3 regions of the Delftia deserti genome follow, and region 2 is predicted to be linked to each of the others. Evidence: predicted binding sites of a transcription regulator. Region 2 holds the regulator's gene; each other region holds the start of a gene.
What was found. Region 2 encodes FNR, which switches genes on or off when oxygen is low (the NO sensors DNR and NnrR bind a similar motif). Its sites were predicted from a motif close to TTGATNNNNATCAA; they were not measured.

Region 1: the regulator FNR is predicted to act here: its motif matches at 3,466-3,479, upstream of dsrO (sulfate reduction electron transfer complex DsrMKJOP subunit DsrO).
Region 3: the regulator FNR is predicted to act here: its motif matches at 4,056-4,069, upstream of ACFPFG_RS32255 (COX15/CtaA family protein).

Annotation. Positions count from the first base shown of each region.
Region 1 covers NZ_JBHSIH010000001.1:6,703,256-6,712,895, reverse strand. Annotated here, with positions in the region: gene ACFPFG_RS31605 (MFS transporter) at 1-479, shown strand, start outside; gene ACFPFG_RS31600 (TlpA family protein disulfide reductase) at 564-1,562, shown strand; gene dsbG (thiol:disulfide interchange protein DsbG) at 1,559-2,365, shown strand; gene ACFPFG_RS31590 (DsrE family protein) at 2,377-2,778, shown strand; gene ACFPFG_RS31585 (hypothetical protein) at 2,763-3,227, opposite strand; gene dsrO (sulfate reduction electron transfer complex DsrMKJOP subunit DsrO) at 3,594-4,439, shown strand; gene nrfD (NrfD/PsrC family molybdoenzyme membrane anchor subunit) at 4,456-5,499, shown strand; gene ACFPFG_RS31570 (tetrathionate reductase subunit A) at 5,577-8,777, shown strand; gene ACFPFG_RS31565 (hypothetical protein) at 9,018-9,640, shown strand, end outside.
Region 2 covers NZ_JBHSIH010000001.1:1,374,558-1,384,197, reverse strand. Annotated here, with positions in the region: gene ACFPFG_RS06600 (heavy metal translocating P-type ATPase) at 1-137, shown strand, start outside; gene ccoS (cbb3-type cytochrome oxidase assembly protein CcoS) at 301-438, shown strand; gene ccoN (cytochrome-c oxidase, cbb3-type subunit I) at 502-1,938, shown strand; gene ccoO (cytochrome-c oxidase, cbb3-type subunit II) at 1,958-2,590, shown strand; gene ACFPFG_RS06580 (cbb3-type cytochrome oxidase subunit 3) at 2,602-2,739, shown strand; gene ccoP (cytochrome-c oxidase, cbb3-type subunit III) at 2,767-3,684, shown strand; gene ccoG (cytochrome c oxidase accessory protein CcoG) at 3,763-5,217, shown strand; gene ACFPFG_RS06565 (FixH family protein) at 5,275-5,589, shown strand; gene ACFPFG_RS06560 (hypothetical protein) at 5,770-6,057, shown strand; gene fnr (fumarate/nitrate reduction transcriptional regulator Fnr) at 6,139-6,858, opposite strand; gene hemN (oxygen-independent coproporphyrinogen III oxidase) at 7,020-8,402, shown strand; gene ACFPFG_RS06545 (sulfite exporter TauE/SafE family protein) at 8,408-9,124, shown strand; gene ACFPFG_RS06540 (HD-GYP domain-containing protein) at 9,194-9,640, shown strand, end outside.
Region 3 covers NZ_JBHSIH010000001.1:6,847,292-6,856,931, forward strand. Annotated here, with positions in the region: gene ACFPFG_RS32220 (H-NS histone family protein) at 1-223, shown strand, start outside; gene ACFPFG_RS32225 (hypothetical protein) at 401-538, shown strand; gene ACFPFG_RS32230 (class I SAM-dependent methyltransferase) at 1,241-2,029, shown strand; gene ACFPFG_RS32235 (hypothetical protein) at 2,068-2,349, opposite strand; gene ACFPFG_RS32240 (hypothetical protein) at 2,502-2,768, opposite strand; gene ACFPFG_RS32245 (hypothetical protein) at 2,765-2,947, opposite strand; gene ACFPFG_RS32250 (hypothetical protein) at 3,109-3,519, opposite strand; gene ACFPFG_RS32255 (COX15/CtaA family protein) at 4,340-5,539, shown strand; gene cyoE (heme o synthase) at 5,536-6,441, shown strand; gene ACFPFG_RS32265 (response regulator transcription factor) at 6,523-7,059, opposite strand; gene ACFPFG_RS32270 (ATP-binding protein) at 7,089-8,390, opposite strand; gene ACFPFG_RS32275 (SURF1 family protein) at 8,521-9,234, opposite strand; gene cyoD (cytochrome o ubiquinol oxidase subunit IV) at 9,306-9,640, opposite strand, start outside.

The DNA of each region.
Region 1 (9,640 bases), 5.3 Mb from region 2:
GCCCGCTGCTGCTGACGGTGTCGGGGTTCGATGCGCAATGGATGAGCGCGCTGCTGCTGGCTTACGGCATCGCGGGCAACTTCCTGGCGGGCATCATCGCGGCGCGCCGCACGGCGCCGAGTCTGGCGGCGATCGCCCTGGGCCTGCTGCTGGCGCCTGTGCTGTTCCTGTCCGTGGGCGAATCGCCAACCGGTGGTGGCGCCGTGCTGCTGGTCTGGGGCCTGGCCTACGGCGGCGTATCGGTGGGACTGATGACCTGGATGATGCAGGCTGCGCCACGCGCCGTGGAAATTGCCACGGCGCTGTACGTGGGCGTCTTCAACATCGGTATTGCGCTGGGCTCATGGGCGGGCGGCCAACTGGTCGATGGCTGGGGGCTGCACGCCACGCTCTGGCTGTCTGGCGGCTTGGCCGCTGCGGCCTTGCTGCTGTCTGCGGCCATGGGATTGGTTGGGCGAAATGGACCGGTCGCAGCCTGATGGCCATGAGGCCGTTAACCCCCCGTTAATTCCCCGCTGCCAGCATCCACGACCTGTCAGCCTGCATGGCTGAAACTCCCTTCCATGCATCTCCGGTCATCCCCTCTTCTTTCGTCCTTCCTGCCCTTGCTTGCTGGCCTGCTGCTGGCGCCTTCGCCTGTTCTTGCCGGAGCGGCCGAGCCTGGCGGGCCGTCAGCGCTATCGGCGCTGGGCACCTGGCTGCACCTGCCTGCCAGCCTGGCGCTGGGGCCGCTGGTCCTGCCGACGGGCGTGGTGGTGGCCATGCTGGCCTGGCTGCTGGCGCAGTGGCTGGCGCGCAGGAATGAAAGGCGCACGGGCCTGCCCGTGGACACACTGCTGTGGCAAAGCACCCTGGCCGGCCTGCTGGCGGCGCGCCTGGCCTTTGTCGCGCAATGGTGGACAGAGTACGCGCCTGCCCCCTGGGATTGGAGCGGAATGCCGGCCTTCGCAGGCCGTGTCGTCGACATCCGTGACGGCGGCTGGAACCTGTGGGCCGGCCTGCTGGCCGCGCTGCTGTACATGCTGTGGCGCAGCCGCCGCTCCCCGGTGTTGCGCCGCGCCACAGGGCTGGCGCTGGGCGCGGGGGCGGCCCTGCTGGTGCTGGGCAGCTTGCTGCAGGCGCTGCCCTCCGCAGATGCACCGGCCTTGCCGGCCTTCACCCTGGTCAACGGGCAGGCGCAGCCGGTCTCGCTGCAGCAGTTGCAACAGGCCGATGGCAAGCCCATGGTGATCAACCTCTGGGCCACCTGGTGCCCGCCCTGCCGGCGCGAGATGCCGGTGCTGGCCCAGGCCCAGCAGCAGCGGCCCGATGTGCGCTTCATCTGGATCAACCAGGGCGAGACGGCCGAGGCCGTGATGGGCTACCTGCGGCGCGAGCAGGCTGCAGCCCCGCTGCCACTGGCCCAGGTGCTGTTCGACCCGCAGCAGCAGGCCGGCCGGCACTGGCGCCAGCGGGGCCTGCCTTCCACCTATTTCTATGGCGCCGACGGCCGGCTGTGCGGCACGCGCATGGGCGAGCTGTCGCGCGCCAGCCTGGCCCAGCATCTGAAGGACTGTTCATGAGCGCTTCCCCCCTGTTCCCCCTGCCTGCACTGGCAGGAGCCCTGGCCCTGTCGGCAGCCTTGGCCCTGCCGGCTGCGGCATCCGAGCTGCCATCGGAGGATTTCCTGGCCCAGCAGGGCCTGACCCTGGTGGGACCGCTGCCGGCCGTGGGCGGACTCAAGGCCTGGGCCGCCTACCGCGACCGCCAGCCCGTGCCCATCTACCGCATGCCGGACGGCAAGCACTGGGTGCTGGGCACGGTGATCGACGCCCAGGGCCGCGACGTGAACGCCCAGGCCCTGCAGGCCGCCGTGCAAAAGCCCATGGGCGAGCATCTGTGGAGCGATGTGCAGCGCGCCCAGTCCATACCGGATGGCCGCGCCGACGCGCCGCGCACGGTCTATGTGTTCACCGACCCCAACTGCCCCTATTGCAACCAGCTGTGGAACGATGCCCGGCCCTGGGTGGAGAGCGGCCAGGTGCAGTTGCGCCACATTCTGGTCGGCATCCTCAAGCCCAGCAGCGAGGGCAAGGCCGCCGCCATCCTGACCGCGCGCCAGCCAGAACTGGCCCTGGCCGAGCACGCACGCGCCTATGCCAAGGCCGGCCGCGCCAGCGCAGAAGGCGCGGGCGCCACGCCACTGGCTCCAGTGCCGCAGGCCACGCGGCAGGTGCTGGCCAACCATGCCTCGCTGATGTCCACCTGGGGACTGCGTGCCACGCCGGCCCTGGTCTGGAAGGATGACAAGGGAGTGGTACAGGGACGCACCGGCCTGCCGCCGGGCCTGCTCGAAGAGGTCATGGGGCCGCGTGGCAGGAAATGACGAGGGCGACCATGAGCACAAGCCGTTCTCCCGCCGCTTCCACCACCTCCAACGACTGGAGCGACCTGTTCCCAACCCGGCCGGATGCGCCGCCGCTGCGCATCGTGCTGCATGCGCCCACACCCGGCGCCCTGGCCCGTGCACGCAGCAATCTGGCCAACCTGCGCCAGGACCGGCCCGGTGCCGAGGTCCGCATCGTCATCAACGGCCCGGCCGTCGAGGCGCTGCTGGACGCCGCGCCGGGCACGCCGCAGCATCTGGATGCAGAGGCCCTGGCCCATGCGCTGGTCTGCCCGAACACGCTCAAGAAGCTGGGCCGCGAGGCGCCTGCCGGCATGCGCGTGCTGCCGCAGGGCGGGATCGAGTCACTGGCCCTGCTGCAGCAGTCGGGCTGGTGCTACGTGCGCTGCTGAGCGGCCTGCGCCAGCGAGGCCAGGCAGCGCGCCTGCCATTGGTATTCAGGCTCGAAGGACTCGCGGTCCGTGACGGCGCCGTGGCCGCCCGCGCCATAGACCATGGCATAGGCCGCATAGTCGGCCGCCTGCAGCGCCCGGCCCGCCAGGCCATGGGCCGTGGCATAGGTGGCGGACACGGCGGCATGGCCGCAGCCGTCGAGGGAGCGCGACCCCTGGTGGTGGTTGGCCAGGCTGGCCGCCTCGCGGGCCAGGCGGTCCAGCTCCTGCCTGTCGATCTGGCCGTCCAGGTAGCGGCGCAGGCCTTGTGCGCAGCGGATGACTTCGGGGTCTTCCAGCAGGTGCGAGATACGGTCCACGCAGGCCTGTGTGAATTGCAGCCTCAGGTGCTCGCCGGCTTCGGCGGCAAGGTCCAGTTCCGAAGCAAGGCTGTTCAGGGCATGGTTCATGGAGAACTCCTTGGCAGTGGCGACACAAGCAGCGTAGACCGGGGCCGCGCACGGAAACAAGAGGGTGATTTCCGATACGCGCCCCGCATTCCCGAGGAATGCAGTCACCCTGTTAACCCCGTCTTAATCCCTGCGCCACACGCTATGGACTGCCTTGGGCGCCTGTCCATGGCAGGCAGTCGGTGGCACTTTGCAAGCACTCGGCAAGCACTCGGCAGCCACTTGGAAAGCCCATTGCTTGACTCACATCAAGCCGCCAAGGCCCTGAATTTCATATATTAAATTCAATATAAAAAGCATATTTTTAATGCTTTATTGAGTTTGAGCGACCACGATCCGTGGCCGCAGGACGATGAAAGACAGGCCATGCCAAAAACATCCCGCGCCGGCAGCGGCTGCAACGACTGCAGCTGCAAGCCCTCCACCCAGGACATCCCCGCCCCTACCCTCTCCCATGCGCAGCCCGCCGCAGGCAAGCGCGGCTTCCTGCAGGACCTGCTGGCCGCCGCCATGGCGGCCGTGGCCCTGCCCGTGGCGGCGGCCGCGCCCGGCAACCCGGGTTTCCAGCCGCCGCGCCGCCCCGGCGAGGCCGGCAGGCGCTACGGAATGCTGGTGGACCTGCGCCGCTGCATAGGCTGCCAGGCCTGCACCGTGAGCTGCTCCATGGAGAACCTGCCGCCGCTGGGCCAGTTCCGCACCACGGTGCTGCAGTACGAGGTGCAGCATGCGGGCAATGAGGACCTGCCGCCGGCCATGCTCAACCTGCCGCGCCTGTGCAACCACTGCGACAACCCGCCCTGCGTGCCGGTCTGCCCCGTGCAGGCCACCTTCCAGCGCAGCGACGGCATCGTGCTGGTGGACAACGAGCGCTGCGTGGGCTGCGGCTACTGCGTGCAGGCCTGCCCCTATGACGCACGCTTCATCAACCACGAGACGCAGACCGCCGACAAGTGCACCTTCTGCGAGCACCGCCTGGAAGCCGGACTGCTGCCGGCCTGCGTGGAAAGCTGCGTGGGCGGCGCCCGCGTGATCGGCGACCTCAACGACGAGGGCAGCGAGATCCGCCAGCGCATGCGCGAGCACGCCAGCGACCTCAAGGTGCTCAAGCCCGCCATGGGCACGGACCCGCATGTGTACTACCTGGGATTGCCCGACGCCTTCGTCGACGGCGTGGACGGGCAGGCCAGCGTGCGGCTGGTCACTTCCCACTGAACGCAAGGAGCACCCCATGCACATCGTCGAACTCCTGACCCCCGCCTACGAATCGGCCTGGCTGCCCTGGGCCGTGCAGTACTTCTTCCTGGCCGGCATTGCCACGGGCGCCGCCCTGCTGGCCGCCGCCTGCGCCTGGGCGCCGCGCGCCAGCGCCATGGCGCGCCTGCTGCCGGCCGCCGTGCTGGTGCTGGCCGTGAGCGCCATCGCCGCGCCCGTGTCGCTGCTGGCCGACCTGCACCAGCCTGCGCGCTTCTGGCATTTCTATGCGCACTTCACGCCGTGGTCGTGGATGTCGGTGGGCGCGCTGCTGCTGCCGGTCTTCGTGGGGCTGTCGCTGGCCTTCGTGCTGGCCTGGTGGCTGGGCCGGCCACAGTGGCTGCGCTGGCTGGCGCCGCTGCTGGCCGTGTCGGCGCTGACCATCACCGCCTATACCGGCGCCGAGCTGATGGCCGTGCGCTCGCGCCCGCTGTGGAACACGCTGTGGGTGCCGCTGAACCTGGCGCTCACGGGCTGGCTGGCCACGGTGGGCTGCATGCTGGTGACGGCGCGCTTTCTGCCCGCCCGCCACCGCCCCGATGCCGGCGCCCTGCAGGCGCTGCGCATGCTGGGCCTGGCGCTGGCGCTGTGCCTGCTGGCCATGGTGGCGGTCTGGGCCGTTGCCGGCTGGCTGGGCCAGGGCCGCTCCTTCCAGGCGGCGCTGCAGCTGTGGCAGCAGTTTCCGGTCTGGCGCCTGAGCATGCTGGGCTCGGCCGTGGCCGGTGCCGCCTTGCTGTGGGCCCTGGTGCGGGGTGGGCAGCGCATGGCCTGCCCGCGCTACACGCTGGCGCTGGGGCTGGGCCTGGCCGCCGCGGCCTGGGCCTTCCGCTGGGCGCTGTTCATGGGCGTGCAAGGCGTGCCCAAGTACGGCGCGGGCCTGTACATCTACCACATGCCGCTGGGCGGCGACGGCCTGCTGGGCATGCTGGGCGTGGCCGGCCTGTGCATTGCACTGGTGACGCTGGCCACCTGGGCGCTGGAGCTGTTTCCCGCGCGTTCGGCCGCAGCCCGCGCCCTCTGACACCGCCGCCCTGACGACCCCTCACCCATCACGGAGCGCGGCCCGCCACCGGCCGGCCGCGCCACAGAAAGCCATTCATGACCGACAAGAAGAAACTCTCCCAAGCTCCCGAAGATTCCCTGGATGCCGAGGCCACACGCCGCCGCCTGCTGCTGCGCGGCGGCCTCACCGCCGGTGGGCTGGCCGCCTTTGCGGCCGGCTACGGTGAAACACTGGCGCGCGGTGCCAAGGGCCTGGTCGCAGGCACCTCGGGCACGCCCACGGCCAGCGCCACGCGCGGCAATTCGCTGACGCCGGAGTTCCGCATCGACCCGGCCACGGGCGCGCTCGCCACCCAGCCCGGCCAGGTGGTCAGCCCGTCAAGCTGCCTGGGCTGCTGGACGCAGTGCGGCGTGCGCGTGCGTGTCGATACCGCCAGCAACCGCATCCTGCGCGTGGCAGGCAACCCCTACCACCCGCTGGCCACCACGCGCCCGGCCGCCATGGAAGAACCCGTGCGCGAGGTCTACGCCAAACTGGGCAAGGAGCTGGGCCTGGAGGGCCGCGCCACGTCCTGCGCGCGCGGCTCGTCCATGCTGGAGCACCAGAGTGCGCCGCACCGCGTGCTCACCCCGCTCAAGCGCGTGGGCCCGCGCGGCAGCGGCCGCTGGCAGAGCATTTCCTTCGAGCAGCTGGTGCAGGAAGTCTGCGAGGGCGGCGATCTGTTCGGCGAAGGCCAGGTCGATGGCCTGCGCGCCATCTGGGACCCCAGGACGCCGCTGGACGCCGACAACCCCGAGTTCGGTCCGCGCTCCAACCAGTTGCTGGTGACCGACGCCTCCAACGAAGGCCGCGCCCAGCTGCTGCGCCGCTTTGCGGGGCCGTCCTTCGGCACCGTGAACGTCAGCAACCACGGCGCCTACTGCGGCCAGAGTTTTCGCGTGGGTGCGGCAGCGGCCCTGGGCGACCTGCCCGGCATGCCGCACGGCAAGCCCGACTGGAGCCATGCCAGCTTCGGCCTGTTCATCGGCGCGGCGCCCGCGCAGTCCGGCAACCCCTTCCAGCGCCAGGGCCGCGAGCTGGCCGAGGCCCGCTCGCGCGAGGACAACCGTTTCCGCTACGTGGTGGTCTCGCCCGTGCTGCCGACCTCGTCCAGCCTGGCTGCGGGCAGCGGCAACCGCTGGCTGGCCGTCAAGCCGGCCAGCGACCTGGCCCTGGCCATGGCGCTGATCCGCGTCATCCTGGACGAGGCGCGCCATGACACGGGCTTTCTCGCCCAGCCCGGCCCGGCCGCCATGCAGGCGGCGGGCGAGGCGTCCTGGAGCAATGCCACGCACCTGCTGGTCAACGAGCCCGGCCACCCGCGCCATGGCAGCTTTCTGCGCGGCGCCGACCTGGGCTGGGCCCTGCCCGCGCCAGCCGAAGACGGCAAGCCGGCCCAGGATGTGTTCGTGGTGCAGCGTGCCGATGGCAGCCTGGCGCCGCACACCCAGGCCGAGCCTGCACAGCTGATGGTGCGCACCCGCGTGGCCGTGCCCGGCATGAAGGCCGAAGGCGCGGACCAGGTCCCCGAGCTGTCGGTCTGCTCCTCGCTGGCCAAGCTGCATGAGCAGGCCAGCCTGAAGACGCTGGACGAGTACGCGGCGCTGTGCGGCGTGGCGCGCGGCGAGATCGAGGCGCTGGCGCGCGAGTTCACCAGCCATGGCAAGCGCGCCGTGGCCGATGCGCATGGCGGCACCATGAGCGGCGCGGGCTTCTACACCGCCTACGCCATCAGCATGCTCAACACCCTGGTGGGCAACCTCAACGTGCAGGGCGGCCTGGTGCTGGATGCCGGCCCGTTCGGCCCCTTCGGCCCCGGCCCGCGCTACGACTTCGCCAACTTCGACGGCAAGGTCAAGCCGCGCGGCCTGGCGCTGTCACGCCACCGCCAGCCCTACGAGAAAAGCGCGGAATTCCAGCGCAAGCGCGAGGGCCAGCCCGAGGGCGCGAAGGACTACCCCGCCGCCCAGGCCCCGTGGTACCCGGCCGTGGGCGGCCTGTCCAGCGAGATGCTGGCCAGCGCGCTGGCCGGCTACCCCTACCGCGCCAAGGCCTGGATCAACCACATGAGCAACCCCGTCTACGGCATTGCGGGCTTTCGCAACGCGCTGGTGGACGATCTCAAGAACCCGAAGAAGCTGCCGCTGATCGTCTCCATCGACCCCTTCATCAACGAGACCAGCGCGCTGGCCGATTTCATCGTGCCCGACACCGTGACCTACGAGAGCTGGGGCATCTCGGCGCCCTGGGCCGACGTGGTGGCCAAAAGCTCCACCGTGCGCTGGCCCGTGGTGCAGCCCGCCGTGGCGCGCACGGCCGGCGGCCAGCCCGTGAATGTGGAGAGCTTTCTCTTCGCCGTGGCAGAACGGCTGGGCCTGCCGGGCTTTGGCGAGGCCGCCATCAAGGACGCCCAGGGCCAGCCCCATGCGCTGCGCTCGGCCGAGGACTTCTTCATCCATGCCCTGGCCAACGTGGCCTGGGCAGGCGGCAAGCCCGTGCCGGCGGCCAGCGATGACGACATCGCCATCACCGGCGTGGACAGGCTGGTGCCCGCGCTGCGCCAGCGCCTGAAGGACGATGAATGGCGCCAGGTGGCCATGCTGCTGACGCGCGGCGGGCGCTTCGACCGCATCGAGGACGCCTGGAAGGACGGCCACACCCGCAAGGCCCACGCGCCTGCCCTGCAAGTGTGGAGCGAGGAGCTGGCCCGCATGCGCCACGCCATGACGGGCGAGCGCTACAGCGGCTGCCCCACCTGGTACCCGGCACGACTGGCCGACGGCAGCGCCATGCGCACGCATTTCGGCGAGCAGCAATGGCCGCTGCTGCTGACCTCGTACAAGTCCAACCTGATGAGTTCCATGTCGATTGCCGTCTCGCGGCTGCGCCAGGTGCATCCGCACAACCCGGTATCGCTGCACCGGGAGGACGCCGAACGGCTGGGCATCGCCAACGGCGACACGGTGCGCATCCGCACGCCGGGCGGCGCGGTGACGGCCGTGGCCATGGTGCGCGACGGCGTGATGCCGGGCACCGTGGCCATCGAGCACGGCTACGGCCACCGCGAGCTGGGCGCGGGCCGCCACAGCATCGACGGCAAGCCCATGCCGGTGAACGCCGAGCACGCCAATGGCGTGAACCTCAACGACCTGGGCTTTGCCGATCCCACGCGGCCCGGTTGCAGGAACGTGTGGGTGGACTGGGTGTCCGGCGCCACGGTGCGCCAGGGCCTGCCTGCGCGCATCGAGAAAACCTAGTGTCTTCATCCCATCAGGATCAATGCATCACACGACCCACTCCCTGCCCAGTGGCTGCGTTGTCGCAGGGTTGAAGGGTCTGGCCAGGGCCACCATTTACAAAAGGAGACACCATTCGCGGGATTGCCGGTCCTCGTGGCGGATGCTGAAATCCCGGCAGAGCCTGCACACCCAAGGGGTGCGAGGCAGGCTACTGCAGGCCGCTACGTTTCGAGAGCACACCCAAGAGAGGGACGCTACATGCAGGTTGACTCCTTCTTCCAATCTGGTGGCACCTGGCGAGCTGCCACCCCGATACGCGAGCCGGTTCCCGGCGGCCGGTGGCAGCACGGCGCAACCGTGGCTTTGGCCGCCGCCGCAATCGCTTTCGCGCACGCCTGTCACGCGCAAACCACTTGGGTGGGCAGGGTCACGATCGGGGACGTGATCCGCGAGGATCTGACCAATGCACTGGCGGCCCAGCAACAGGCTACGAAGAACAAGTCCGAGTTCAACCGCAGGATCGCCCAGGCACGTCAGGGCTTTCTTGAAACAGCCCGGACGCCAGGCACCAGAGCCAAGGCGGAAGCGGAGTTCGCCAAGCTGCTGCTGGAAAAGGATCTCTACTTCCTCACGCTCTACCTCAACGAAGGCTTTTCGGAACGAAATATATCCATCGTCAAGGGACTGGAGCGCGTGACAGGGGGCGATTTGGACAACGGCATCCCATCGGATGGCCGTGCGGCCTTTGAAAGCTGGGTCAGAGGCATCAGGGCTTCGCTGGGAGCGGCGCGAGACGGCCAGATGGCGATGGCGGCACTTCAGCCCGACCGCCTGCAACAGGCACTGCAGGCCAACGATTCGACCTACCAGGCGTACAAGCG
Region 2 (9,640 bases):
TGCTGGTGGTGATGAATGCCGCGCGCCTTGCGCGCAGCCTGCCACTGGCCGCAACGAAACATACGGGCACGCCTGCTGCGCCCGCAGCGTCCGTCGCGATAAAGACGGGCTCCACCGCAACGGTGGGGAGGTTCTGATGGAAATACACCCCCTGAGCGGCTGCGCCGCTTTCCCCTCTCTCGCTTCGCGGGCGGGGAACGACACCTTCGCCGCGAGGCGGCTCTTGCTCGGTGTCACCGAGCTGGATCGCGCCCGTTCTGGGGGCAAGGCGTGGCGCGTCAGCGCCACGGGGAACTGAGCATGGATATTTTGTATTTGCTGATCCCGCTGTCGGTGGTGCTGGTGCTGGCCATCCTTGCGGCTCTGTGGTGGGCCGTGTATCGCGGGCAGTTCGAGAGTGTGGAGCAAGAGGGTGAGCGCATTCTTCGGGACGATTGACGTGGGTCAACACGCCCGGGAGCGAAGAACGTAACACTTTGATAGCAATCTAAGGGGTGCACGATGGATAGTTCAAATAAAAACGCTGTCTATTACGACGATTCCGTCGTAAGGCAGTTCTCTATCATGGCCGTCGTCTGGGGGGTGGTAGGCATGGCTGTCGGGGTGTTGATCGCCTCGCAGCTGGCCTGGCCGGAACTCAACTTCGGCATTCCATGGCTGAGCTACGGACGCCTGCGTCCGCTGCACACGAACGCCGTGATCTTTGCCTTTGGCGGATCGGCGCTGTTCGCAACCAGCTACTACGTGGTGCAGCGCACCTGCCAGACGCGGCTGTTCATGCCCAAGCTGGCCAGCCTGACATTCTGGGGCTGGCAGATCGTCATTCTCGCCGCCGCGATCAGCCTGCCGCTGGGCTACACCCAGGGCAAGGAGTACGCCGAGCTGGAGTGGCCGATCGACCTGCTGATCGCCGTGACCTGGGTCTCGTATGCCATCGTGTTCTTCGGAACCATCGGCATCCGCAAGGTCCGCCACATCTACGTGGCCAACTGGTTCTTCGGCGCCTTCATCATCGCCGTGGCGCTGCTGCACATCGTCAACAGCGCGGCCATTCCGGCCGGCTGGATGAAGAGCTACTCGGCCTACGCCGGCGTGCAGGACGCGATGGTGCAGTGGTGGTACGGCCATAACGCCGTGGGCTTCTTCCTGACTGCAGGCTTCCTGGGCATGATGTATTACTTCATCCCCAAGCAGGCTGGCCGTCCGGTCTACAGCTACCGCCTGTCCATCGTCCACTTCTGGGCGCTGATCTTCACCTACATGTGGGCGGGTCCTCACCACCTGCACTACACCGCGCTGCCCGACTGGACGCAGTCCGTGGGCATGGTGTTCTCGCTGATCCTGCTGGCTCCCAGCTGGGGCGGCATGATCAACGGCGTGATGACGCTGTCGGGCGCATGGCACAAGCTGCGCGACGACCCCATCCTGCGCTTCCTGATCGTGTCGCTGTCGTTCTACGGCATGTCCACGTTCGAAGGTCCGATGATGTCCATCAAGACCGTCAACGCGCTGTCGCACTACACGGACTGGACCGTGGGCCACGTTCACTCGGGCGCCCTGGGCTGGGTCGGCCTGATCACCATGGGCTCGCTGTACTACCTGATCCCGCGCCTGTTCGGCAAGACCAAGATGCACTCGGTGGGCGCCATCGAACTGCACTTCTGGATGGCCACCATCGGCATCGTGCTGTACATCGCCGCGATGTGGATCGCCGGTGTGATGCAGGGCCTGATGTGGCGCGCCGTCAATCCCGATGGCACGCTGACCTACACCTTCGTCGAGAGCGTCAAGGCCAGCTATCCGTTCTACGTGATCCGCGTGGCCGGTGGCCTGCTGTACCTGGGCGGCATGCTGGTCATGCTGTGGAACACCTGGAAGACCGCGATCTCGGGCCGTTCGGTGAAGGTGGCCGTGCCTGCCGTCGTGGCCCACGCCTGAGCGTCTAGGAGCATTACTCATGTCCGATCACAACAATAGCGCTCCCAAGAGCTTTTCCCACGAGAAGGTGGAAACCAACAATTTCCTGCTGATCGTGCTGACCCTGCTGGTGGTCGCCGTCGGCGGCCTGGTGGAAATCGTTCCGCTGTTCTTCCAGAAGTCCACCACGGAAGCGGTGGCGGGCCTCAAGCCCTACACGCCGCTGCAGCTGATGGGCCGCGACGTCTACCTGCGCGAGGGCTGCTACAACTGCCACTCGCAGATGATCCGCCCCTTCCGCGCCGAGACCATGCGCTACGGCCACTACTCGGTGGCTGGCGAGTTCGTCTATGACCACCCCTTCCAGTGGGGTTCCAAGCGCACGGGTCCCGACCTGCACCGCGTGGGCGGCAAGTACAGCGACGAATGGCACCGCATCCACCTGAACAACCCGCGCGACGTGGTGCCCGAGTCCAACATGCCCGCCTACTCCTGGCTGGAAAAGAACAAGGTGGATGACACCGTGGTCGCCCAGCACATGAGCGCGCTGCGCAAGGTGGGCGTGCCCTACAGCGACGAGGAAATCAGCGGCGCTGCCGAGCAGGTCAAGGGCAAGACGGAAATGGACGCCGTCATCGCCTACCTGCAGGTGCTGGGCCGTTCGGTCAAGTAAAGGAGAGCGACATGGACATCACCACCATGCGCATCGTGGCCACGCTGGCCTCGCTGGCCTGCTTCATCGGCATCTGGTGGTGGGCGTTCGCCCGCCGCAACCAGGCCCGTTTCGACGAGGCCGCCCAGCTTCCGTTCGAGCAAGACTGAGTCCCTCCACCAGAACGAGAACTTCCCATGAGCGATTTCGTAAACAACTTCTGGTCGATCTATGTCACGGCGATCACGCTGGGCGGCATCATCGGCTGCCTGCTGCTGCTGTATCTCACCGCACGCAAGAAGGTGGTCCCATCGGCCGACAACACCACGGGCCACGTCTGGGACGAGGACCTGCGCGAGCTGAACAACCCCATGCCCAAGTGGTGGATGTGGCTGTTCATCATCACCTCGGTGTTCGGTTTCGCCTACCTGGCGGCCTATCCCGGCCTGGGCTCGTTCGCGGGCAAGCTGGGCTGGACGCAGCTGGGCGCCTATGAAAACGAGATGGCCAAGGCCCGCGCGGACCTGGAGCCGCTGTATGCCAAGTTCACGAGCATGAGCACCGAAGACATGGCCAAGGACCCCCAGGCCATGGCCATCGGCGAGCGCCTGTTCATGAACAACTGCGCGCAGTGCCACGGCTCGGACGCACGCGGGGGCAAGAGCTTCCCCAACCTGACCGATGGCGACTGGCTGCATGGCGGCACGCCCGAGAAGATCAGGGAAACCATCACGGGTGGCCGCATCGGCATCATGCCGCCCATGGCCGCTGCCGTCGGCACGCCCGACGATGTGCGCAACCTCTCGCACTATGTGCTGAGCCTGTCGGGCAGCCCGCACGACTCGCTCAAGGCCTCGCTGGGCAAGTCCAAGTTCACGGCCTGCGCCGCCTGCCACGGCATGGACGGCAAGGGCAACCAGGCCCTGGGCGCGCCCAACCTGACCGATGACATCTGGCTGCACGGCTGGGGCGAGGCCGCCATCACGGCCATGATCAACAACGGCAAGCACAACGAGATGCCTGCCCAGAAGGACAAGCTGACCGAGGCGCAGATCGCGGTGCTCGCTTCCTATGTCTGGGGCATGTCGCACAAAGACGGCGCAGTCCGTCAATAAGGACAGAGGGCGGCGCTGCGGCGCCGCCTTTTTGCCTTTTGAGTTTTCAGATATTCCAAAAAAACCAAGGAACCCACCATGAAGCCCGAGAACGGGGATGGCGCCGGGAAGCCTCCCCGCAAAGTCATTCCGATCACGCCTGCCGACCCGGATCCGGGCCAGCTGGTGTCGATGTTCGAGTCCGAGAAGAAGGTCTACCCGCGCTCCATCAGCGGTGTCTTCGCACGCTGGCGATGGGCCCTGGTGTTTCTCACCCAACTGCTTTTCTACGGCCTGCCCTGGCTGGAGTGGGGCCAGCGCCAGATGGTGCTGTTCGACCTGGGCGCGCGGCGCTTTTACCTGTTCGGGCTGGTGCTGTACCCGCAGGATTTCATCTACCTGGCGGGCCTGCTGATCATCTCGGCGCTGGCGCTGTTCCTGTTCACGGCCGTGGCCGGGCGCCTGTGGTGCGGCTTTTCCTGCCCGCAGACGGTCTACACCGAAATCTTCATGTGGGTGGAGCGCAAGGTCGAAGGCGACCGCAGCGCGCGCATGCGCCTGGACAAGAACGGCTGGACCTTCGAGAAGCTCTGGAAGAAGTCGCTCAAGCAGTTCCTGTGGATTGCCATTGCCCTGTGGACCGGCTTCACCTTCGTGGGCTACTTCGTGCCCATCCGCGAGCTGGGCGGCGAGCTGCTGGCGCTGCAGGGCAGCTGGCAAATGTTCTGGGTGCTGTTCTACGGCTTTGCCACCTACGGCAACGCGGGCTACATGCGCGAGCAGGTCTGCAAATACATGTGCCCCTATGCGCGCTTTCAGAGCGCCATGTTCGACCGGGACACCATGATCGTCAGCTACGACACGGGCCGGGGCGAGCCACGTGCGCCACGCACCAAGAAGGTGGACTACAAGGCCCAGGGCCTGGGCGACTGCATCGACTGCAAGATGTGCGTGCAGGTCTGCCCCGTGGGCATCGACATCCGCAACGGACTGCAGTACGAATGCATCGGCTGCGGCCTGTGCATAGACGCCTGCAATTCCATCATGGACAAGATGGAGTACCCGCGCGGCCTGATCCGCCTGACAACGCAGAACGCCATGGCCGGCCTGTGGCGCCGCGCCCAGGTGCTGCGCCGCATCTTCCGTCCGCGCGTGCTGATCTACTCGGCCGTGCTGGTCGGCCTGAGCGTGGCCATGATCGTGAGCCTGGCGCTGCGCCAGTCGGTCAAGGTGGACGTGATCCGCGACCGTGCCTCGCTGTCGCGCATCGTGGCGGGCGGCAAGCTGGAGAATGTCTACCGGCTGCAGATCATGAATGCCACCGAACAGGCCCAGCGCTACCGCATCAGCGCCCATGGCCTGGACGGGCTGGAGCTGGCGTCCGAGCAGGAAGTCGAGGTCGGCCCGGCCGAGACGCGCGGCATTGCAGCGCGCCTGCAGATTCCCTACGGTTCTGCCGAGCCGGGCTCGCACACCGTATTCTTCGATATCGATGCCCTGCAAGCGGGTGCGGGCCGCACGTCCGAAAAGGCCGTGTTCCTCGTTCCCCGGTGATGTTCCTGGCAGGCGCGGCACGGTCCGCGCCTGCCGCCTGAAAGAAAGAGGTTTCCCATGTCTTCCAGTCCCGCAGTTCCCGCACCCGCCCAGGCCGCTTCGCATCCCGACGCCGGCAAGCCCTGGTGGAAGTTCGGCCATGTCTGGCTGGTGGTGGCAGGCCCGGCCGCCGTGGTGGTGGCCGCCGTGATCACGGCCATCATCGCCATCAATGGCGCCGATCCCGTGATCGACCCCGACTACTACCGCAACGGCATCACGATCAACGAGCGTGCCGATGGCGTGCGCGAAGTGCCCAAGAGCATGGCGCCCGCCGTCACCGGTCGCAACCATGCGGCCACGCCAGCGCACGACCATCCCACGGACCGCTGACCGCGCCAAGCCCCCTCACGAGGCCGCAGTCGCGGCCTTTTTGCATGGCGGATCGCATCTCCGGCATGTGCGACGGGTGAGGGTTTCCTACAGGCGCGCAGGGCGCTTCGGGGCTTGGCGCCAGGCGTTGGCGCGGCGCACAATGAAGGCGACCCCCTCTACAGCACAAGGAGATCGCTGATGTTGGCCCAACGCTGGATGTGGATTGCCTGGCCTGCCTTTCTGGCCGCCGCCGTGATGGAGATGCTGGTTTTTGCCTTTGTTGATCCGCTGCAGCTGCATTGGCTCGGCGATCTGGGCTGGTCGCGCCAGGGCATCTACACGCTGGCCTTCTTCGCCTTCTGGGGCGTGACCATGCTCTCCAGCCTGATGACCACCATGCTGGGCCGCTCGGCCCGCGATCTCAATGACGGCGTGGTCTCCGAGCCCGAACCGGACCTGGCCATGCAGGGGCTGGGGCGGGACTGAGAGAACGCCGGCCGCAATGAACAAGGCCCGCTGTCGCGGGCCTTGTTCATTGGCGGATGAATGCCTGCAGCCCCTGCAGCCTTACTGGCACTGCTGGCTATTGACGATGCGCTTGAGCGCCTCCGTGTCCAGGATGCGCAGATGGCGCTGGCGCACCTCGATGATGTTGTCGTCCGCGAACTTGGAGAACGTGCGGCTCACCGTCTCCAGCTTCAGGCCCAGGTAGCTGCCGATTTCCTCGCGCGTCATGCGCAGCACCAGTTCGGACTTGGAAAAGCCCCGCGCATGCAGGCGCTGCACCAGGTTGAGCACGAAGGCGGCCAGGCGCTCTTCGGCGCGCATGCTGCCCAGCAGCAGCATCACGCCGTGCTCGCGCACGATCTCGCGGCTCATGACCTTGTGCACATGGTTTTGCAGGGCCGTGACCTCGCGCGACAGGTCTTCCAGCTTGTCGAAGGGCATGACGCAGACTTCGGCGTCTTCCAGCGCGACGGCATCGCAGGTGTGGTGGTCGTTGACGATGCCGTCCAGGCCGATGATCTCGCCGGCCATCTGAAAGCCCGTGACCTGGTCGCGTCCGTCCTCGGTGGCCACGCAGGTCTTGAAGAAGCCGGTGCGGATGGCGTACAGCGAGGTGAAGGCCTCGCCGTTGCGAAACAGCAGGCCTCCGCGCTTGACCTTGCGGCGCGTGGCCACGATGTCGTCGATGCGCTGCATCTGCTCGGCATCCAGGCCCATGGGCATGCACAGTTCGCGCAGGTTGCAGTTGGAGCAGGAGGCTTTGATGGTCTGAAGGTTCATGGAGTGATAAACATCAGCGGCACACAGCGTGCCGGCGGTGACCTCGTGGATTGCGATGAGTTGGATCAAATTGTCGCAGCAGTGCCTCAAACAACTCTTGATATGAGTCAAGGACATGACCGATGTGCTGCGGCACAGTCAAGGTATTAGAGGAAAAACCCATGACCGCTGTCACCCCAGAGCTGCTGCGTCGCTTTGACGTACCGGGGCCCCGATACACCTCGTTCCCTACCGCCGACCGCTTTGTCGAGGCCTTTGGTGCAGAGGACTATATCCTGGCGCTGCAACAACGCAAATCGAGTACCGCAGCGCGTGCCATGCCTTTGTCGCTGTATGTGCACGTGCCCTTTTGCGAGTCGCTGTGCTACTACTGCGCCTGCAACAAGATCGTGACGCGCCACCACGATCGCGCCGCCGTCTACCTGGACTACCTGGCGCGCGAGATGGCCTTGCACACGGCCCATTGCGGCAAGGGCCAGACCGTCAGCCAGCTGCACCTGGGCGGCGGCACGCCCACCTTCTTCTCCGACGACGAGCTGCGTACGCTGATGGGCCTGTTGCGCGAGCATTTCAAGCTGGAGCCGGGCGGCGAATACTCCATCGAGGTCGATCCGCGCACCGTCAGCGTCGAGCGCCTGGCCGTGCTCAAGGAGCTGGGCTTCAACCGCCTGAGCTTCGGCGTGCAGGACTTTGACGAGCAGGTGCAGATCGCGGTGCACCGCGTGCAGCCGGCAGAGCAGGTGTTCGAGCTGGTGGCGGCCGCGCGGCAGCTGGGCTTTGCCTCCATCAACGTGGACCTGATCTACGGCCTGCCCAAGCAGACGCCCGAATCCTTCGAGCGCACGCTGGCCCAGGTCAACGCGCTGCGGCCCGACCGCATCGCGCTCTATGCCTATGCCCACCTGCCTGAGCGCTTCAAGCCGCAGCGGCGCATTGCGGCCGAGGATCTGCCGCAGGGGGCCGACAAGCTGGCCATGCTGTCGCGTTCCATCGCCGCGTTCATGGACGGTGGCTATGTCTACGTGGGCATGGACCACTTCGCCCTGCCCGAGGACTCGCTGGCCGTGGCCAAGCGCCAGGGCCGGCTGCACCGCAACTTCCAGGGCTACAGCACCCAGCCCGACTGCGACCTGATCGCGCTGGGCGTCTCGGCCATCGGCAAGGTGGGCGCCAGCTACAGCCAGAACGCCAAGACGCTGGAGGAGTACTACGACGCCATCGACGCCAGCCACCTGCCCGTGGTGCGGGGCCTGGCGCTGTCGCGCGACGACCTGGTGCGCCGCGCCGTCATCATGGCCATCATGTGCCAGGGCGCCGTGCTGTTCGAACCCATGGAGCAGGCCTGGCTGCTGGGCTTTCGCGAGTACTTCGCGCCCGAGATGGCGGCCCTGGAGGACCTGCAGGCCAAGGGCCTGGTGCAGATCAGCGACGAGGGCTTCCAGGTCACTCCCATGGGCTGGTACTTCGTGCGTGGCGTGGCCATGCTGTTTGACCGATATCTGCAGGCGGACAAGAACCGGGCGCGGTTTTCGAGGATCATCTAGGCCCCATGCTGTTGTCGCTGCTCTGGACCGCTTTGATCATGGGGCTCGTCGGCGGGCCCCATTGCCTTGCCATGTGCGCGGCGCCCTGCGGCGTGGTCACGGGCGGGGCGGGGCGGGGCGGCGGCTCCCAGGTGGTGGCCGTGCATGGATTGCAAGGCCGGCTGTGGCTGCGCACGGCGCTGTTCCATGGCGGACGTCTGGCCGGCTATGCCAGCCTGGGCGCTGCCTCGGCCATGGCCATGGAGAGCCTGTCCTGGCTCACCAGCCAGACCACGGCGCTGCAGCCGTTCTGGACACTGACCCATGTCGCCGTGATGGCCTGGGGCCTGGCCATGATGGTGCAGGCCCGCCAGCCCGCCTGGCTGGAGTCTGCCGGCCGCGCCGCCTGGCGGCGCGTGCAGCCCTGGGTGTCGGCGCCGGGCGGCACGCTGGCGGCAGGCTATGCCTGGGCGCTCATGCCTTGCGGACTGCTGTATTCGGCCGTGCTGGTCGCCGCGCTCAGCGGCGGCCCGTTGCAGGGCGCGCTGGCCATGGCGGCCTTTGGTGCGGGCAGCGGCCTGTGGCTGGTGGCCGGCCCCTGGTTGTGGCGGCTGGGCCGGCGGCGCCTGAACGGCCTGCGCGCCGAATGGGGCACGCGCCTGGCCGGCCTGATGCTGGTGGGCGTGGCCGTGTGGGCGCTGTGGATGGACCTGATCTACAAGCCCAGCCTCTGGTGCCGTTGAGCAACAACTGGGGCCGGACTTGGGCCCTGGGGCCGCGTATTGGCTGCGAGGCTCTCAGAACTGGAGATAATGCCCGAATCATCGGCTTACATATTGCCGATTCCTTCAGCCTCGGGGCCGTTGCCGCGCGTGAACCATTCCGTCCTCATCGATATCCGAGACCTCCGTCCGGGCATGTTTGTCCAGCTCGATGTTGGGTGGCTGAACCATCCCTTTCCGGTCAGCAGCTTCAAGATCACCTCCAGCGCACAGATCCAGACCCTGAAATCCCTGGGCCTGGAAGTGGTGCGCTGTGTTCCGCACAAAAGCGACACCTGGCCCGCCGAGGTGCGCAACCCGCCGCCGCAGGAGCTGCCACCCGTCGTGGAGGCCCCCGAGCCTGCGCCCACCGAACTTTCGCCCGCAGCACCGCTGCTGCTGTCCGTGCCCGACTGGCGCGGCCGGCTGGAGGACTGCAATGCGCGCTTTCAGAAAGTGGAGCGCGGCTATGTGGCCATAGAGACCACCATTGCCAGC
Region 3 (9,640 bases), 5.5 Mb from region 2:
CCTGAAAGCCGAAAAAGGCGGGGCCATCGCCAAGGTTCGCGAGCTCGTCCAGCAATTCCAATTGACCCAGGAAGATGTGTTCAGCACGGGCAAGCGCAAGTCGCCCGTCGGTGCAGGCGTGGCCAAGTACCGTGATCCGTCCACCGGCGCAACGTGGACCGGCCGGGGCAAGCCTCCTGCATGGATCAAGGATGCAGTGGACCGGACTGCCTTCGAGATCTGATCAACAGCCCGCAGTCGCGGGCTTTGTCTTTTTTGGCCATGCGCGCTCAGTGGACCCGCGGCAGTCTGGAAACGGCACCATGCGCCAAGGCCGACGCCCTTGTCCTGCTTTGCGCTGATTGCCTCAGCTGTGCTTGTCCGACAGAGCCGGTCCTGGGCGGCGACCATGCTTGAGGCCATGAACACACCTCCGCCCAACACCCCTGGCCAAGTGCCCACCTCGTCGTCCCGCAACCGGTTCGCCACCAAGCGAACCATGTACATCGCCGCAGCTATTGTGGCTGTGGTGCTGGTGATCATGTTTGCGCCCTGGTAGGCGCTCCTCGCCGTCGCGCTCCCGATCATGTCCGCGAGGGCATGAGAAAGCCCGCCATCTGGCGGGCTGTCGTTTTGGGGAATCGCTTGCCTCAGTGCGTGTGATGCGCCGTGGGTGCTTGCGCCGGGGGGAGTTGGGCCAGCTTCTGCGAGCAGTCGCTGCACACATGCCACGCGTGGAATTGGCGGGCTCCTGTGGCGGGTTTTTCCTGTTCGCACTGGATGCAGAAGACGGCGGGGGCCAGGTCCATGAGCCGGATCGGCTCTCGGCCTTTCTTGGGACTACGCATAGCTCTCCTTCAAAGTGTTGCTCCTCGGTATCCATTGGGCGCCGGGTTGGGGAAGGCCGGTCGTCAGCGGGCGCGCCATGGCGCAGCAGAAGCCAGCGCCATCGAGGGTGCGTGTTCAACTTACAGCCTGGCCGTCTCACCGTTGTGACTTCCGCGTGACCGTGTTGGGAACGCGCCGCAGTGATTTGACAGTGCAATTTGCGCAGTCCTAGAATTTGCCCTTTCCATCCTGCGACCGTTGCGAGCCTGACATGAACCTGTGACGCCTTCGGACCCTTGTCCGCCCGATCCCCTTAAGCCCGTTCACGGCCCACGGCGGACGCCCGCGTCACCATCTGCATGCCCGTTGACTGCTCCGCGTTTTTTGAACGCAACCTCGCGTCGCCGTGCGGCCTCTTTTTGAAAGAGTGCCCATGACAGAACCCATCGACATCCTTGCCCACAACTGCGCCGCCTGGAATCTGCAGGCAGCGAAAGACTGCGACTGGTCGCGTCCGGTCGACAGCGCTGAAATAGCCCGGGCCCGTGCCGGAAGCTGGCAGGCGCGGCTCACGCCCGGCCCCTTGCCGGCGGGCTGGCTGGATGATGCGCGCGGCCTGCGCATCCTCTGCCTTGCCGGCGGCGGCGGCCAGCAGGGACCCATTCTTGCGGCGGCGGGTGCCCAGGTCACCGTGTTCGACGCCTCTGCCGGCCAGCTTGCACAGGACCGACATGTAGCGCAGCGCGAAGGCCTTGCGCTGACCTGCGTGCAGGGCGACATGCGCGATCTGGGCGCTTTTGCAGATGCCAGCTTCGATGTGATTTTTCACCCCATCTCCAACCTCTACGTGCCTGATGTGCGGCCCGTATGGCGTGAATGCGCGCGGGTGCTCGCAAAGGGTGGGCGCCTTCTGTCCAGCTTCTGGAATCCGGTGGTCTTCGTGGAGGATCGCGATCCCGCATTGCGCAAGCAAGGGCTTGTGCGGCCTGCGTGGCGCCTGCCGTATTCCGATGTGGTGGATTTGCCGCCCGCAGCGATCGATGCCAAGCGGGAGCGCAATGAGGCGCTGGTGTTCGGTCATACGCTGGCCGATCAGATCGGCGGCCAGCTGGATGCGGGGCTGGTGCTGACGGGCTTTCATGAAGACTGGCAGCCTCATGCCCGTTTTGTGATCGAGAAGTTCGTTCCGACCTTCATCGCGACACGTTCGGTGAAGGTCTGAAGGTGCTGCGGTCTGGCCTTGCCGCCCTCAGGACGCCCTCAGGTGCGCAAGGCCGGCGTCCAGGTCTGTTGCTGGGCGGGTTCGGTCACGGGCTGCGCCGGCTTCGGTCGGGGAGCCGGGCCTTTGGCCTGGGACGATGGCTGGGCCTGCCGCACTTGCTCTGCGCCGGATTTGGCCAGCAGCATCATCACGGCCATGCAGATCAGCGTCACCATGAGCACCACGCAGATGGGGCCCAGATCCACGGAGGCGATGTCCAGCCCCTTCAGCGACTGCCAGCGTTCTGAGCGTACTTCCAGTGGTTCTTCGGGATCGGTCATGGCACCTCCACTGCGTTGAGTGTGGGCACATGCTAGGCGTAAGTGAGCATGCAAACAATATGGGGACTTCGCCAGGATGTGAGGGTATACAGCAGCACCGGCTCGGTTGGCTTCACGCTTGAAGGGCTCTTTCCGGTGTTGCCGTGTGACTGCTACCTGACCCACATCAACTGTACCGCCACGGCCAGGGCGATGGCCAGCAGCGCCAGCAGCACGAGCATTGCCATGACGGTGAACGCCTTGCGGCGCTTTGCCTTGCGGGTGTTGCGCAGACAGGGCGGGGCGGCAGGGGGCTGCGTGGCATCCAGGGCCGCAATTCTTGCCAGCCAGTCTTCGGCCGTGGGCATGGTGGAAGTGGGCGTGGGCGTGGGCGTGGGCGTGGGCGTTGCGGGCGGTGGCACGGGCTTGCCACGTTTCATGGCTCCAGCTCCTGCCACATTTCCTCGAGCACCTGGATGGCCCCCTGGATCATGGCCTGTCTGTGCTCCAGCGCAGCTTTCTGGGCCTGCAGCCTGTCCAACTGCTCGGCGACCAGCACCTCGTCGGCCCGCAGCTTCTTCAGTCGCTCCTGCATGGCCTCGATTTCAGGGGCGCTCATCTGCCAATCCTCCAGCACACGAAGGGGCGGCGCGCGGCCGGCTCCCCTTTCACAATTCACACGAATGCCAGGAATTATCTGTGCGCCTTAGTGATTGGCTATGAATGAATTGACATAGATTGTCATCGGCCGACGCAGAAGGCCGAAGACTGTGCAGTTGTTCAAAGCAGCCAGGTCCTGTTGGGCCGGTTGCCGTCGATTTCCACAAGTCCTGCGTCCTGCAGTATGGGCAGGATGTAGGTGATCACCACGGCTGCGTTGTCGTTGGCCTGTTTGGCCGCAAAGCCCAGAAAGCCGGGCCGGTGCTGGCTGGAGGCCACGATGCAGGGCCGCTCGGCGCCGTGATGCTCCTGGGCCAGATGGCGCAGCACGGCGCCGAAGGCTTCCCGCCTTATGCGCACCGTGTTGCCCTTGTGCGTTCTGACTTCCAGGCCGCTGTCGCTGCGGCGGATGACAGTGAAGGACGCGGTGCGTCCCTTGTCGGGCGTCTTCAGGGGCTTGTCCTGGGCGATGCCGTCCCAGAAGGCATTGAAATCGTTGTTGGAGAGCAAGCGCACGAAAAAGAGGTCCATTGCCTGGAGGTTTTCTTGGAACTGGAGTCTCCCTGGCTTCGACTGGCCGAAGATGAGCAAATCTGAGCAGTGCCGCTCAATGTGCGAGAAATTTGAGGAAGATCCGGCCTTGCCGCGTTCTGACCTCGGTCCCTTCGATAAAGCCCATCAGTCTGGCCGGACCGTCCATGGAGTACAGCGCCGGTCCATCGATGCGGTAGATGGGCCTGGTCCCGCACCGGACGAATTCATCGCCTTCGACACGCCCGATTTCGTTTCCGTGCCCATCAAGCACAGTCCACGAGCCTCCTGCAATCATGGCCTCACCCGGCAGTTGCCGGTTCCCAAGTGAAACCACCAATCTAAGGAACGCGAGGTGTCTGAATCTGAGCGAATCTGAGCAGTCGTGTAAAGCTGGGCCGCCGACGCCTTGGGCAGGGTCCTGTGGAAATTCGTGTGCGCCAGGCCCAACCCGCATCGCACCGGCCAAAAGAAGCTGGCTGCGATCTAGGGGCACTGCATGCGTGGGCGATTGAGCGGTTCGCAGCCAAGTAGAATTGTTTCATATCAAAGACATGCTGCTCTGAAAGTTGCAGCGACCAGGCCCGCTTGCGGGCCTTGTGCATGAGGTGCGCCTCCCGCTGCCTGTATCTGGGTGCATGTCCTGATTCTCTGTAGGCCCGGCCTGCGATCCAATCTCGCGCATGGGGCTGAGCCTTCTCGTCAAATTGCTCTCATTTATGAAGATCTGCTGTCGCCAACCGGATGCGCCTGCGGCATTGCCTTTCGGCTTGCCCGTGGGCCATGCCGTGTGGTGCATGCCGCGCTGCGGAGGGCGGGCGTGAGCGAACAGGCGCTGTACGATCTGGCCCCCGTTCTGGAGCTGATGCTGCTGGGCCTGTTGCTGGCGCTGGGTCCCCTGGCCTGGGTGTGGCTGCGCAATCGCAGCGGCGGCTCGCTCAAGCGGCTGCAGGCGCTGTCGGTGCTCACGCTGTTCCTGACCTTCGATCTGGTGCTGTTCGGCGCCTTCACCCGCCTGACCGATTCCGGCCTGGGCTGCCCCGATTGGCCGGGCTGCTATGGCAGCGCCAGCCCCATGGGTGCCCGCGCGCAGATTGCCGAGGCCCAGGCCGCCATGCCCACCGGGCCGGTGACGCATGGCAAGGCATGGATAGAGATGGTCCACCGCTATCTGGCAACCACCGTGGGCGTGCTCATCATCGCCATGACCATCATGGCCTGGCGGCGCGCGCGGCGCCTGGGCAGGGCGGGTGGCGCAGGGGCCGAGCGTACAGGGGCGGAGGGCACAGGCGGTGCCCTGAGTCCGTGGTGGCCCACGCTGGCGCTGTTCTGGGTCTGCCTGCAGGGCGCCTTTGGCGCCTGGACCGTGACCATGAAGCTTTTCCCGGCCATCGTGACCCTGCACCTGCTGGGCGGCACGGGGCTGCTGGCCTTGCTGTGCGTGCCCGCCGTGGGCTTGAGCCGTGCTGCGCGCCAGCAAAGGGCGACCGTGATTGCACCCGCGCTGCGCGCGGGGCTGTGGCTGGGCCTTGCGCTGCTGGTGCTGCAGGTGGCGCTGGGCGGCTGGGTCAGCACCAACTATGCGGTGCTGGCCTGCAGCAGTTTCCCGACCTGCCAGGGCAGCTGGTGGCCAGCCATGGATTTTTCGCAGGCGCTGCAGATCTGGCGGCCGCTGGGCCTGCTGCAGGACGGCAGCAACATCAGCTTTGCGGGCCTCACGGCCATCCACTATCTGCACCGCCTGGCGGCCTATGTGGTGGTGGCTGCGCTGGCCGGGCTGTGGTGGCGTTTGGGTGAAGTGCCCGCACTGGCGTCGCAGCGCCGCGTGCTGGGTGCGTTTTTGGTGCTGCAGGTGCTGACAGGCCTGTCGAACGTGGTGCTCGATTGGCCGCTGGTGGCCGCGGTGCTGCATACGGGCGGCGCAGCTGCGCTGGTGACCGTGATTGTTTGGTGCCTGGCGGCCAGCCGCCCGGGCGCACTGCGGGACGGTCTGCCCGTTGCCCGTGGAGAGATTGCATGAGTAAACAAGCTTCCCTGAGTGTCGAGCCCTCGCGCTGGACACAGTTCTATGCCCTGACCAAGCCGCGTGTGGTGCAGCTGATCGTGTTCTGCGCACTGATCGGCATGGTGCTGGCCGTACCCGGCTGGCCCAATGCCGACCAGTGGCTGCACATGGCGCTGGCCTGCCTGGGCATCTGGCTGGTGGCGGGCGCGGCGGCCGCCTTCAACTGCCTGGTGGAGCGCCACATCGATGCGCGCATGAAGCGCACCTCCTGGCGGCCCACGGCGCGGGGCGAGTTGAGCAGCCAGCAGGCGCTGGCCTTCTCGGCCATCCTGTGCACGCTGGGCGCACTGGTGCTGCTGCTGTGCACCAACCCGCTGACCATGTGGCTGACGCTGGCCACCTTCGTGGGCTATGCCGTGATCTACACGGTGATCCTCAAGCCCGCCACGCCGCAGAACATCGTGATCGGCGGCGCCTCCGGTGCCATGCCGCCCGTACTGGGCTGGGCCGCGATGACGGGCCAGGTCGGTCCCGAGGCGCTGATCCTGTTCCTCATCATCTTCCTGTGGACGCCGCCCCATTTCTGGGCGCTGGCGCTGTACCGCGTGGAAGATTACCGCCAGTCCGGCCTGCCCATGCTGCCCGTGACGCATGGCAGCGAGTACACGCGGCTGCAGATCCTGCTGTACACGGTGATCCTGTTTGCGGCCTGCATGCTGCCCTTCATGTACGGCATGAGTTCCTGGCTGTACCTGGTGGTGGCCGTGGTGCTGAGCGTGGGCTTCTGCGGCTATGCCTTTGCGCTGTGGCGCAATTACTCGGACCAGCTGTCGCGCAAGACCTTCCGCTTCTCTCTGATCCACCTGAGCGTGCTGTTCCTGGCGCTGCTGATCGATCACTACCTCTGGCTGGGCTGATGGGGCTGATGGCCTGAGGGCCATGGCCGCGCAATGACAAACCGGGCCCTTGAGGCCCGGTTTGCCTTGGTGCCTGCCGCCTTACTTGATCTGCCGCTTTTCCAGCTTGCGCGCCAGCGTGCGCCGGTGCATGCCCAGGCGGCGGGCGGCTTCGGAGATGTTGAAATCGCTCTCGGCCAGGGTTTCGTGGATGTGTTCCCACTCCAGCGTCTTGATGGAGGTGGGGTTGCGTGACAGCTCCACGTCGGTGCGGCCTTCGAGGCGGCCGAAGGCGGCCTCGATATCGTCGGTGTTGGAGGGCTTGGCCAGGTAGTGGCATGCGCCGAGCTTGACGGCCTCCACGGCGGTGGCAATGCTGGCATAGCCGGTGAGCACGACGATCACGGCCTCGGGGCTGTGCTGGTGCAGCATCTGCACGCAGCTCAGGCCCGACGCGTTGCCCGCCAGCTTGAGGTCCATGACGGCGTACTGCGGCGTGTGCGTCTGCAGCAGCTCGCGCACTTCCTCGGCACTGGCGGCCTGCAGCACGCGGTAGCCGCGCCGCTCGAACGAGCGCGTCAGCGTGCGCGCAAAGGTCGCATCGTCTTCAACCAGCAGCAGGAGGCGGGAGCTGTCCATGGGCGATTCGGGTTCCTGTGGGCGCCGCTTCAGGCGCCGGGTTCAATGGCAATCGATGACAGGGGCAGGCGGATCTCCACCTCACTGCCCCGCGGCGGGGTGTTCCTCACCTGAACGCGTCCGCCCAGCGAGCGCGCCACGTTGAGCACCAGGAACAGGCCCAGCCCCCGGCCCGGGCGCTCCGTCTTGGTGGAGATATGGCGCTGGCCCAGCTGTTCCAGCACGGCGGGAGCAAAGCCCGGTCCCTTGTCGCGCACGGTGATGCACAGCATGCCGGTGCGCACGGCCAGGTGCAGCGCCACATGGCGGGGGGAGGCTTCGGCCGCATTGTCGAGCACATTGCAAACCATTTGCTGCAACGCGGTATCGGAAAGAATGGGGAAGTCCTCGTCGGCCTGGACGTAGTCGAAACGCTCCACGGCGTGGCGTGACTGCCAGTGCGCGACCACGCCGTCCATGAAGGCGCGCAGCGTGGTGGCCTGGGGCGCATCGGCGCGGGTCTCGCCGGCCGACATGAGCACGCTGGAGACGATGGACTTGCAGCGCAGCAGCTGCTGCTGCATTTCCTGCAGGTCGGCCAGCAGGTCGGGGTCTTGCGTGATGGCCGGCATGCGCTGCCAGTCGCCCAGGATGACGGACATGGTGGACAGTGGCGTGCCCAGCTCATGCGCCGCGCCCGTGGCCAGCAGGCCCATGCGCACGATGTGCTCCTCTTCGCTGGCACGCTGGCGCATGTTGGCCAGCCGTGCGTCACGCCGGCGCAGGTTGGAGACGATGCGGCGCAGGAAAACCACCAGCAGCACCGTGGTCAGCCCGAAGCTGATCAGGATGCCGCTCACGTACAGGCCGGGCAGCCCGTCAGGGCCTGCAGCGCCAATGGGCAGGGGCCAGTGCACGATGGCCAGCACCAGGGTGCACAGCGAGGTGCTGGCAACGATGATCCAGGCGTGCACGGGCCTGAGCAGCACGGCGCCCAGAATGCCCTGCAGCAAAAACAGATAGATGAAGGGATTGCTGGCGCCGCCGCTCAGATACAGCTGTATGGCCAGGGCGAGCACGTCGGCCAGCAGGGCCAGGAACAGGTTGCGTGCCGAGATCTGGCGGCGGTGGCTGCGGTACCAGTAGATGTAGCCGAGATTGGTGAAGACGCTGGCCAGCAGCACCAGGGCCATGGCCGGCAGCGGCAGGGTGATGCCGAAGCCGTAGTGCACCAGGGAGATGGTGATCACCTGCCCGACCACGGCAAACCAGCGCAGCTGTATCAGCAGCTGCATGTTCTGGCGTTCGGTGGTGCGCTCGACGCGGAACAGGGACTCTGAAGGCGAATTCACGCGGGCGATTGTGCGCTACCGGGCGGTGGCCGTGGTGCGGCAGGGTCTTGCAGAAGACTGGCGGAAAAAGGGCCACCGATGTCATCGGTGGCCCTGTTGCCTGCAGCGACAGCTTTGCGGCCTTACGGCTTTACGGCTTGCTGCTTGCCTGCCGGTCATTGCGCCTGACCAGCCAGGCCGCACCGACCACCATCAGCGCCAGCCCGTACCAGGTCAGCGCATAGACCAGGTGGCTGTTGGGGAAGCGGATCACGGTCATGCCCGGGCGCGGCCAGGTGCCGTCTGCCACGGGCTGTCCCGGCAGGCCTGCGTCGATGAAGTAGGGGGCTGCATGGTCCAGGCCCTGGGCCTGCGCAATGGCCGCCACATCGCGCGAGAACCAGCGCTGCTGCGCGGGATCGTTCTCGCGCAGGAAGCCGCCGCGCGGCTCGCTGATGCGCAGCAAGCCGGCCACCGTCACCTGGTCCTGGGGCGCCTGTGCGGGCTCATCCTGCCAGCGCGCGCGCTGCGCTGTGGGAATGAAGCCCCGGTTCACCAGCACCTGGTTGCCGTCGTCCATCTGCAGCGGCGTCAGCACCCAGAAGCCGGCGCCCAATTCGGTCACGGCCTGGGTCAGCACGGTCTTGCCGGCCAGCCAGTGGCCGCTGGCCTGCACGGCGCGGTACTCGTGCTCGGCGGCCGTGATCTGCGGCCATTCGGCGGGCGGGGGCAGGGCGGCAGGCGCGGCGTGCACGCGCTGGTCCACGCGCTCTATCAAGTCCAGCTTCCAGGCACGGCGCTGGACCTGCCAGCTGCCCAGGAAGATGAAGCCCAAAAACAAGGCGATGCCCACCGAGATGAGCATCGCCTGAGCGAGTGGGCCACGCCGGCGCGATGCGCCGGCGTGGCTGGAGGGCCCGGAGTTTCCGGATGCGGTCAAGGCGTGACCGAGGCCGGAGCCGTCTGCGCGGCAGGGTCGGCCGGCATGGTGTGCTGGGGCATCATGTTGGTGTTCATGTGGAACATGACCCACAGGGTGCCCGCAATGCCGATGGCCACGAAGACCACGGTGAAGATGGTGGACAGCAGGGTCCAGCCGCCTTCGATCTTGCCGTTCATGTGCAGGAAGAAGACCATGTGGACCAGGATCTGCACCACGGCGAAGCCGCCGAGCACCATCACGGCCGTTGCACGGTCCGAGATGACATTGCTCATCACCAGCCAGAACGGGATGGCCGTCAGGATGATCGAGAGCACGAAGCCCCACATAT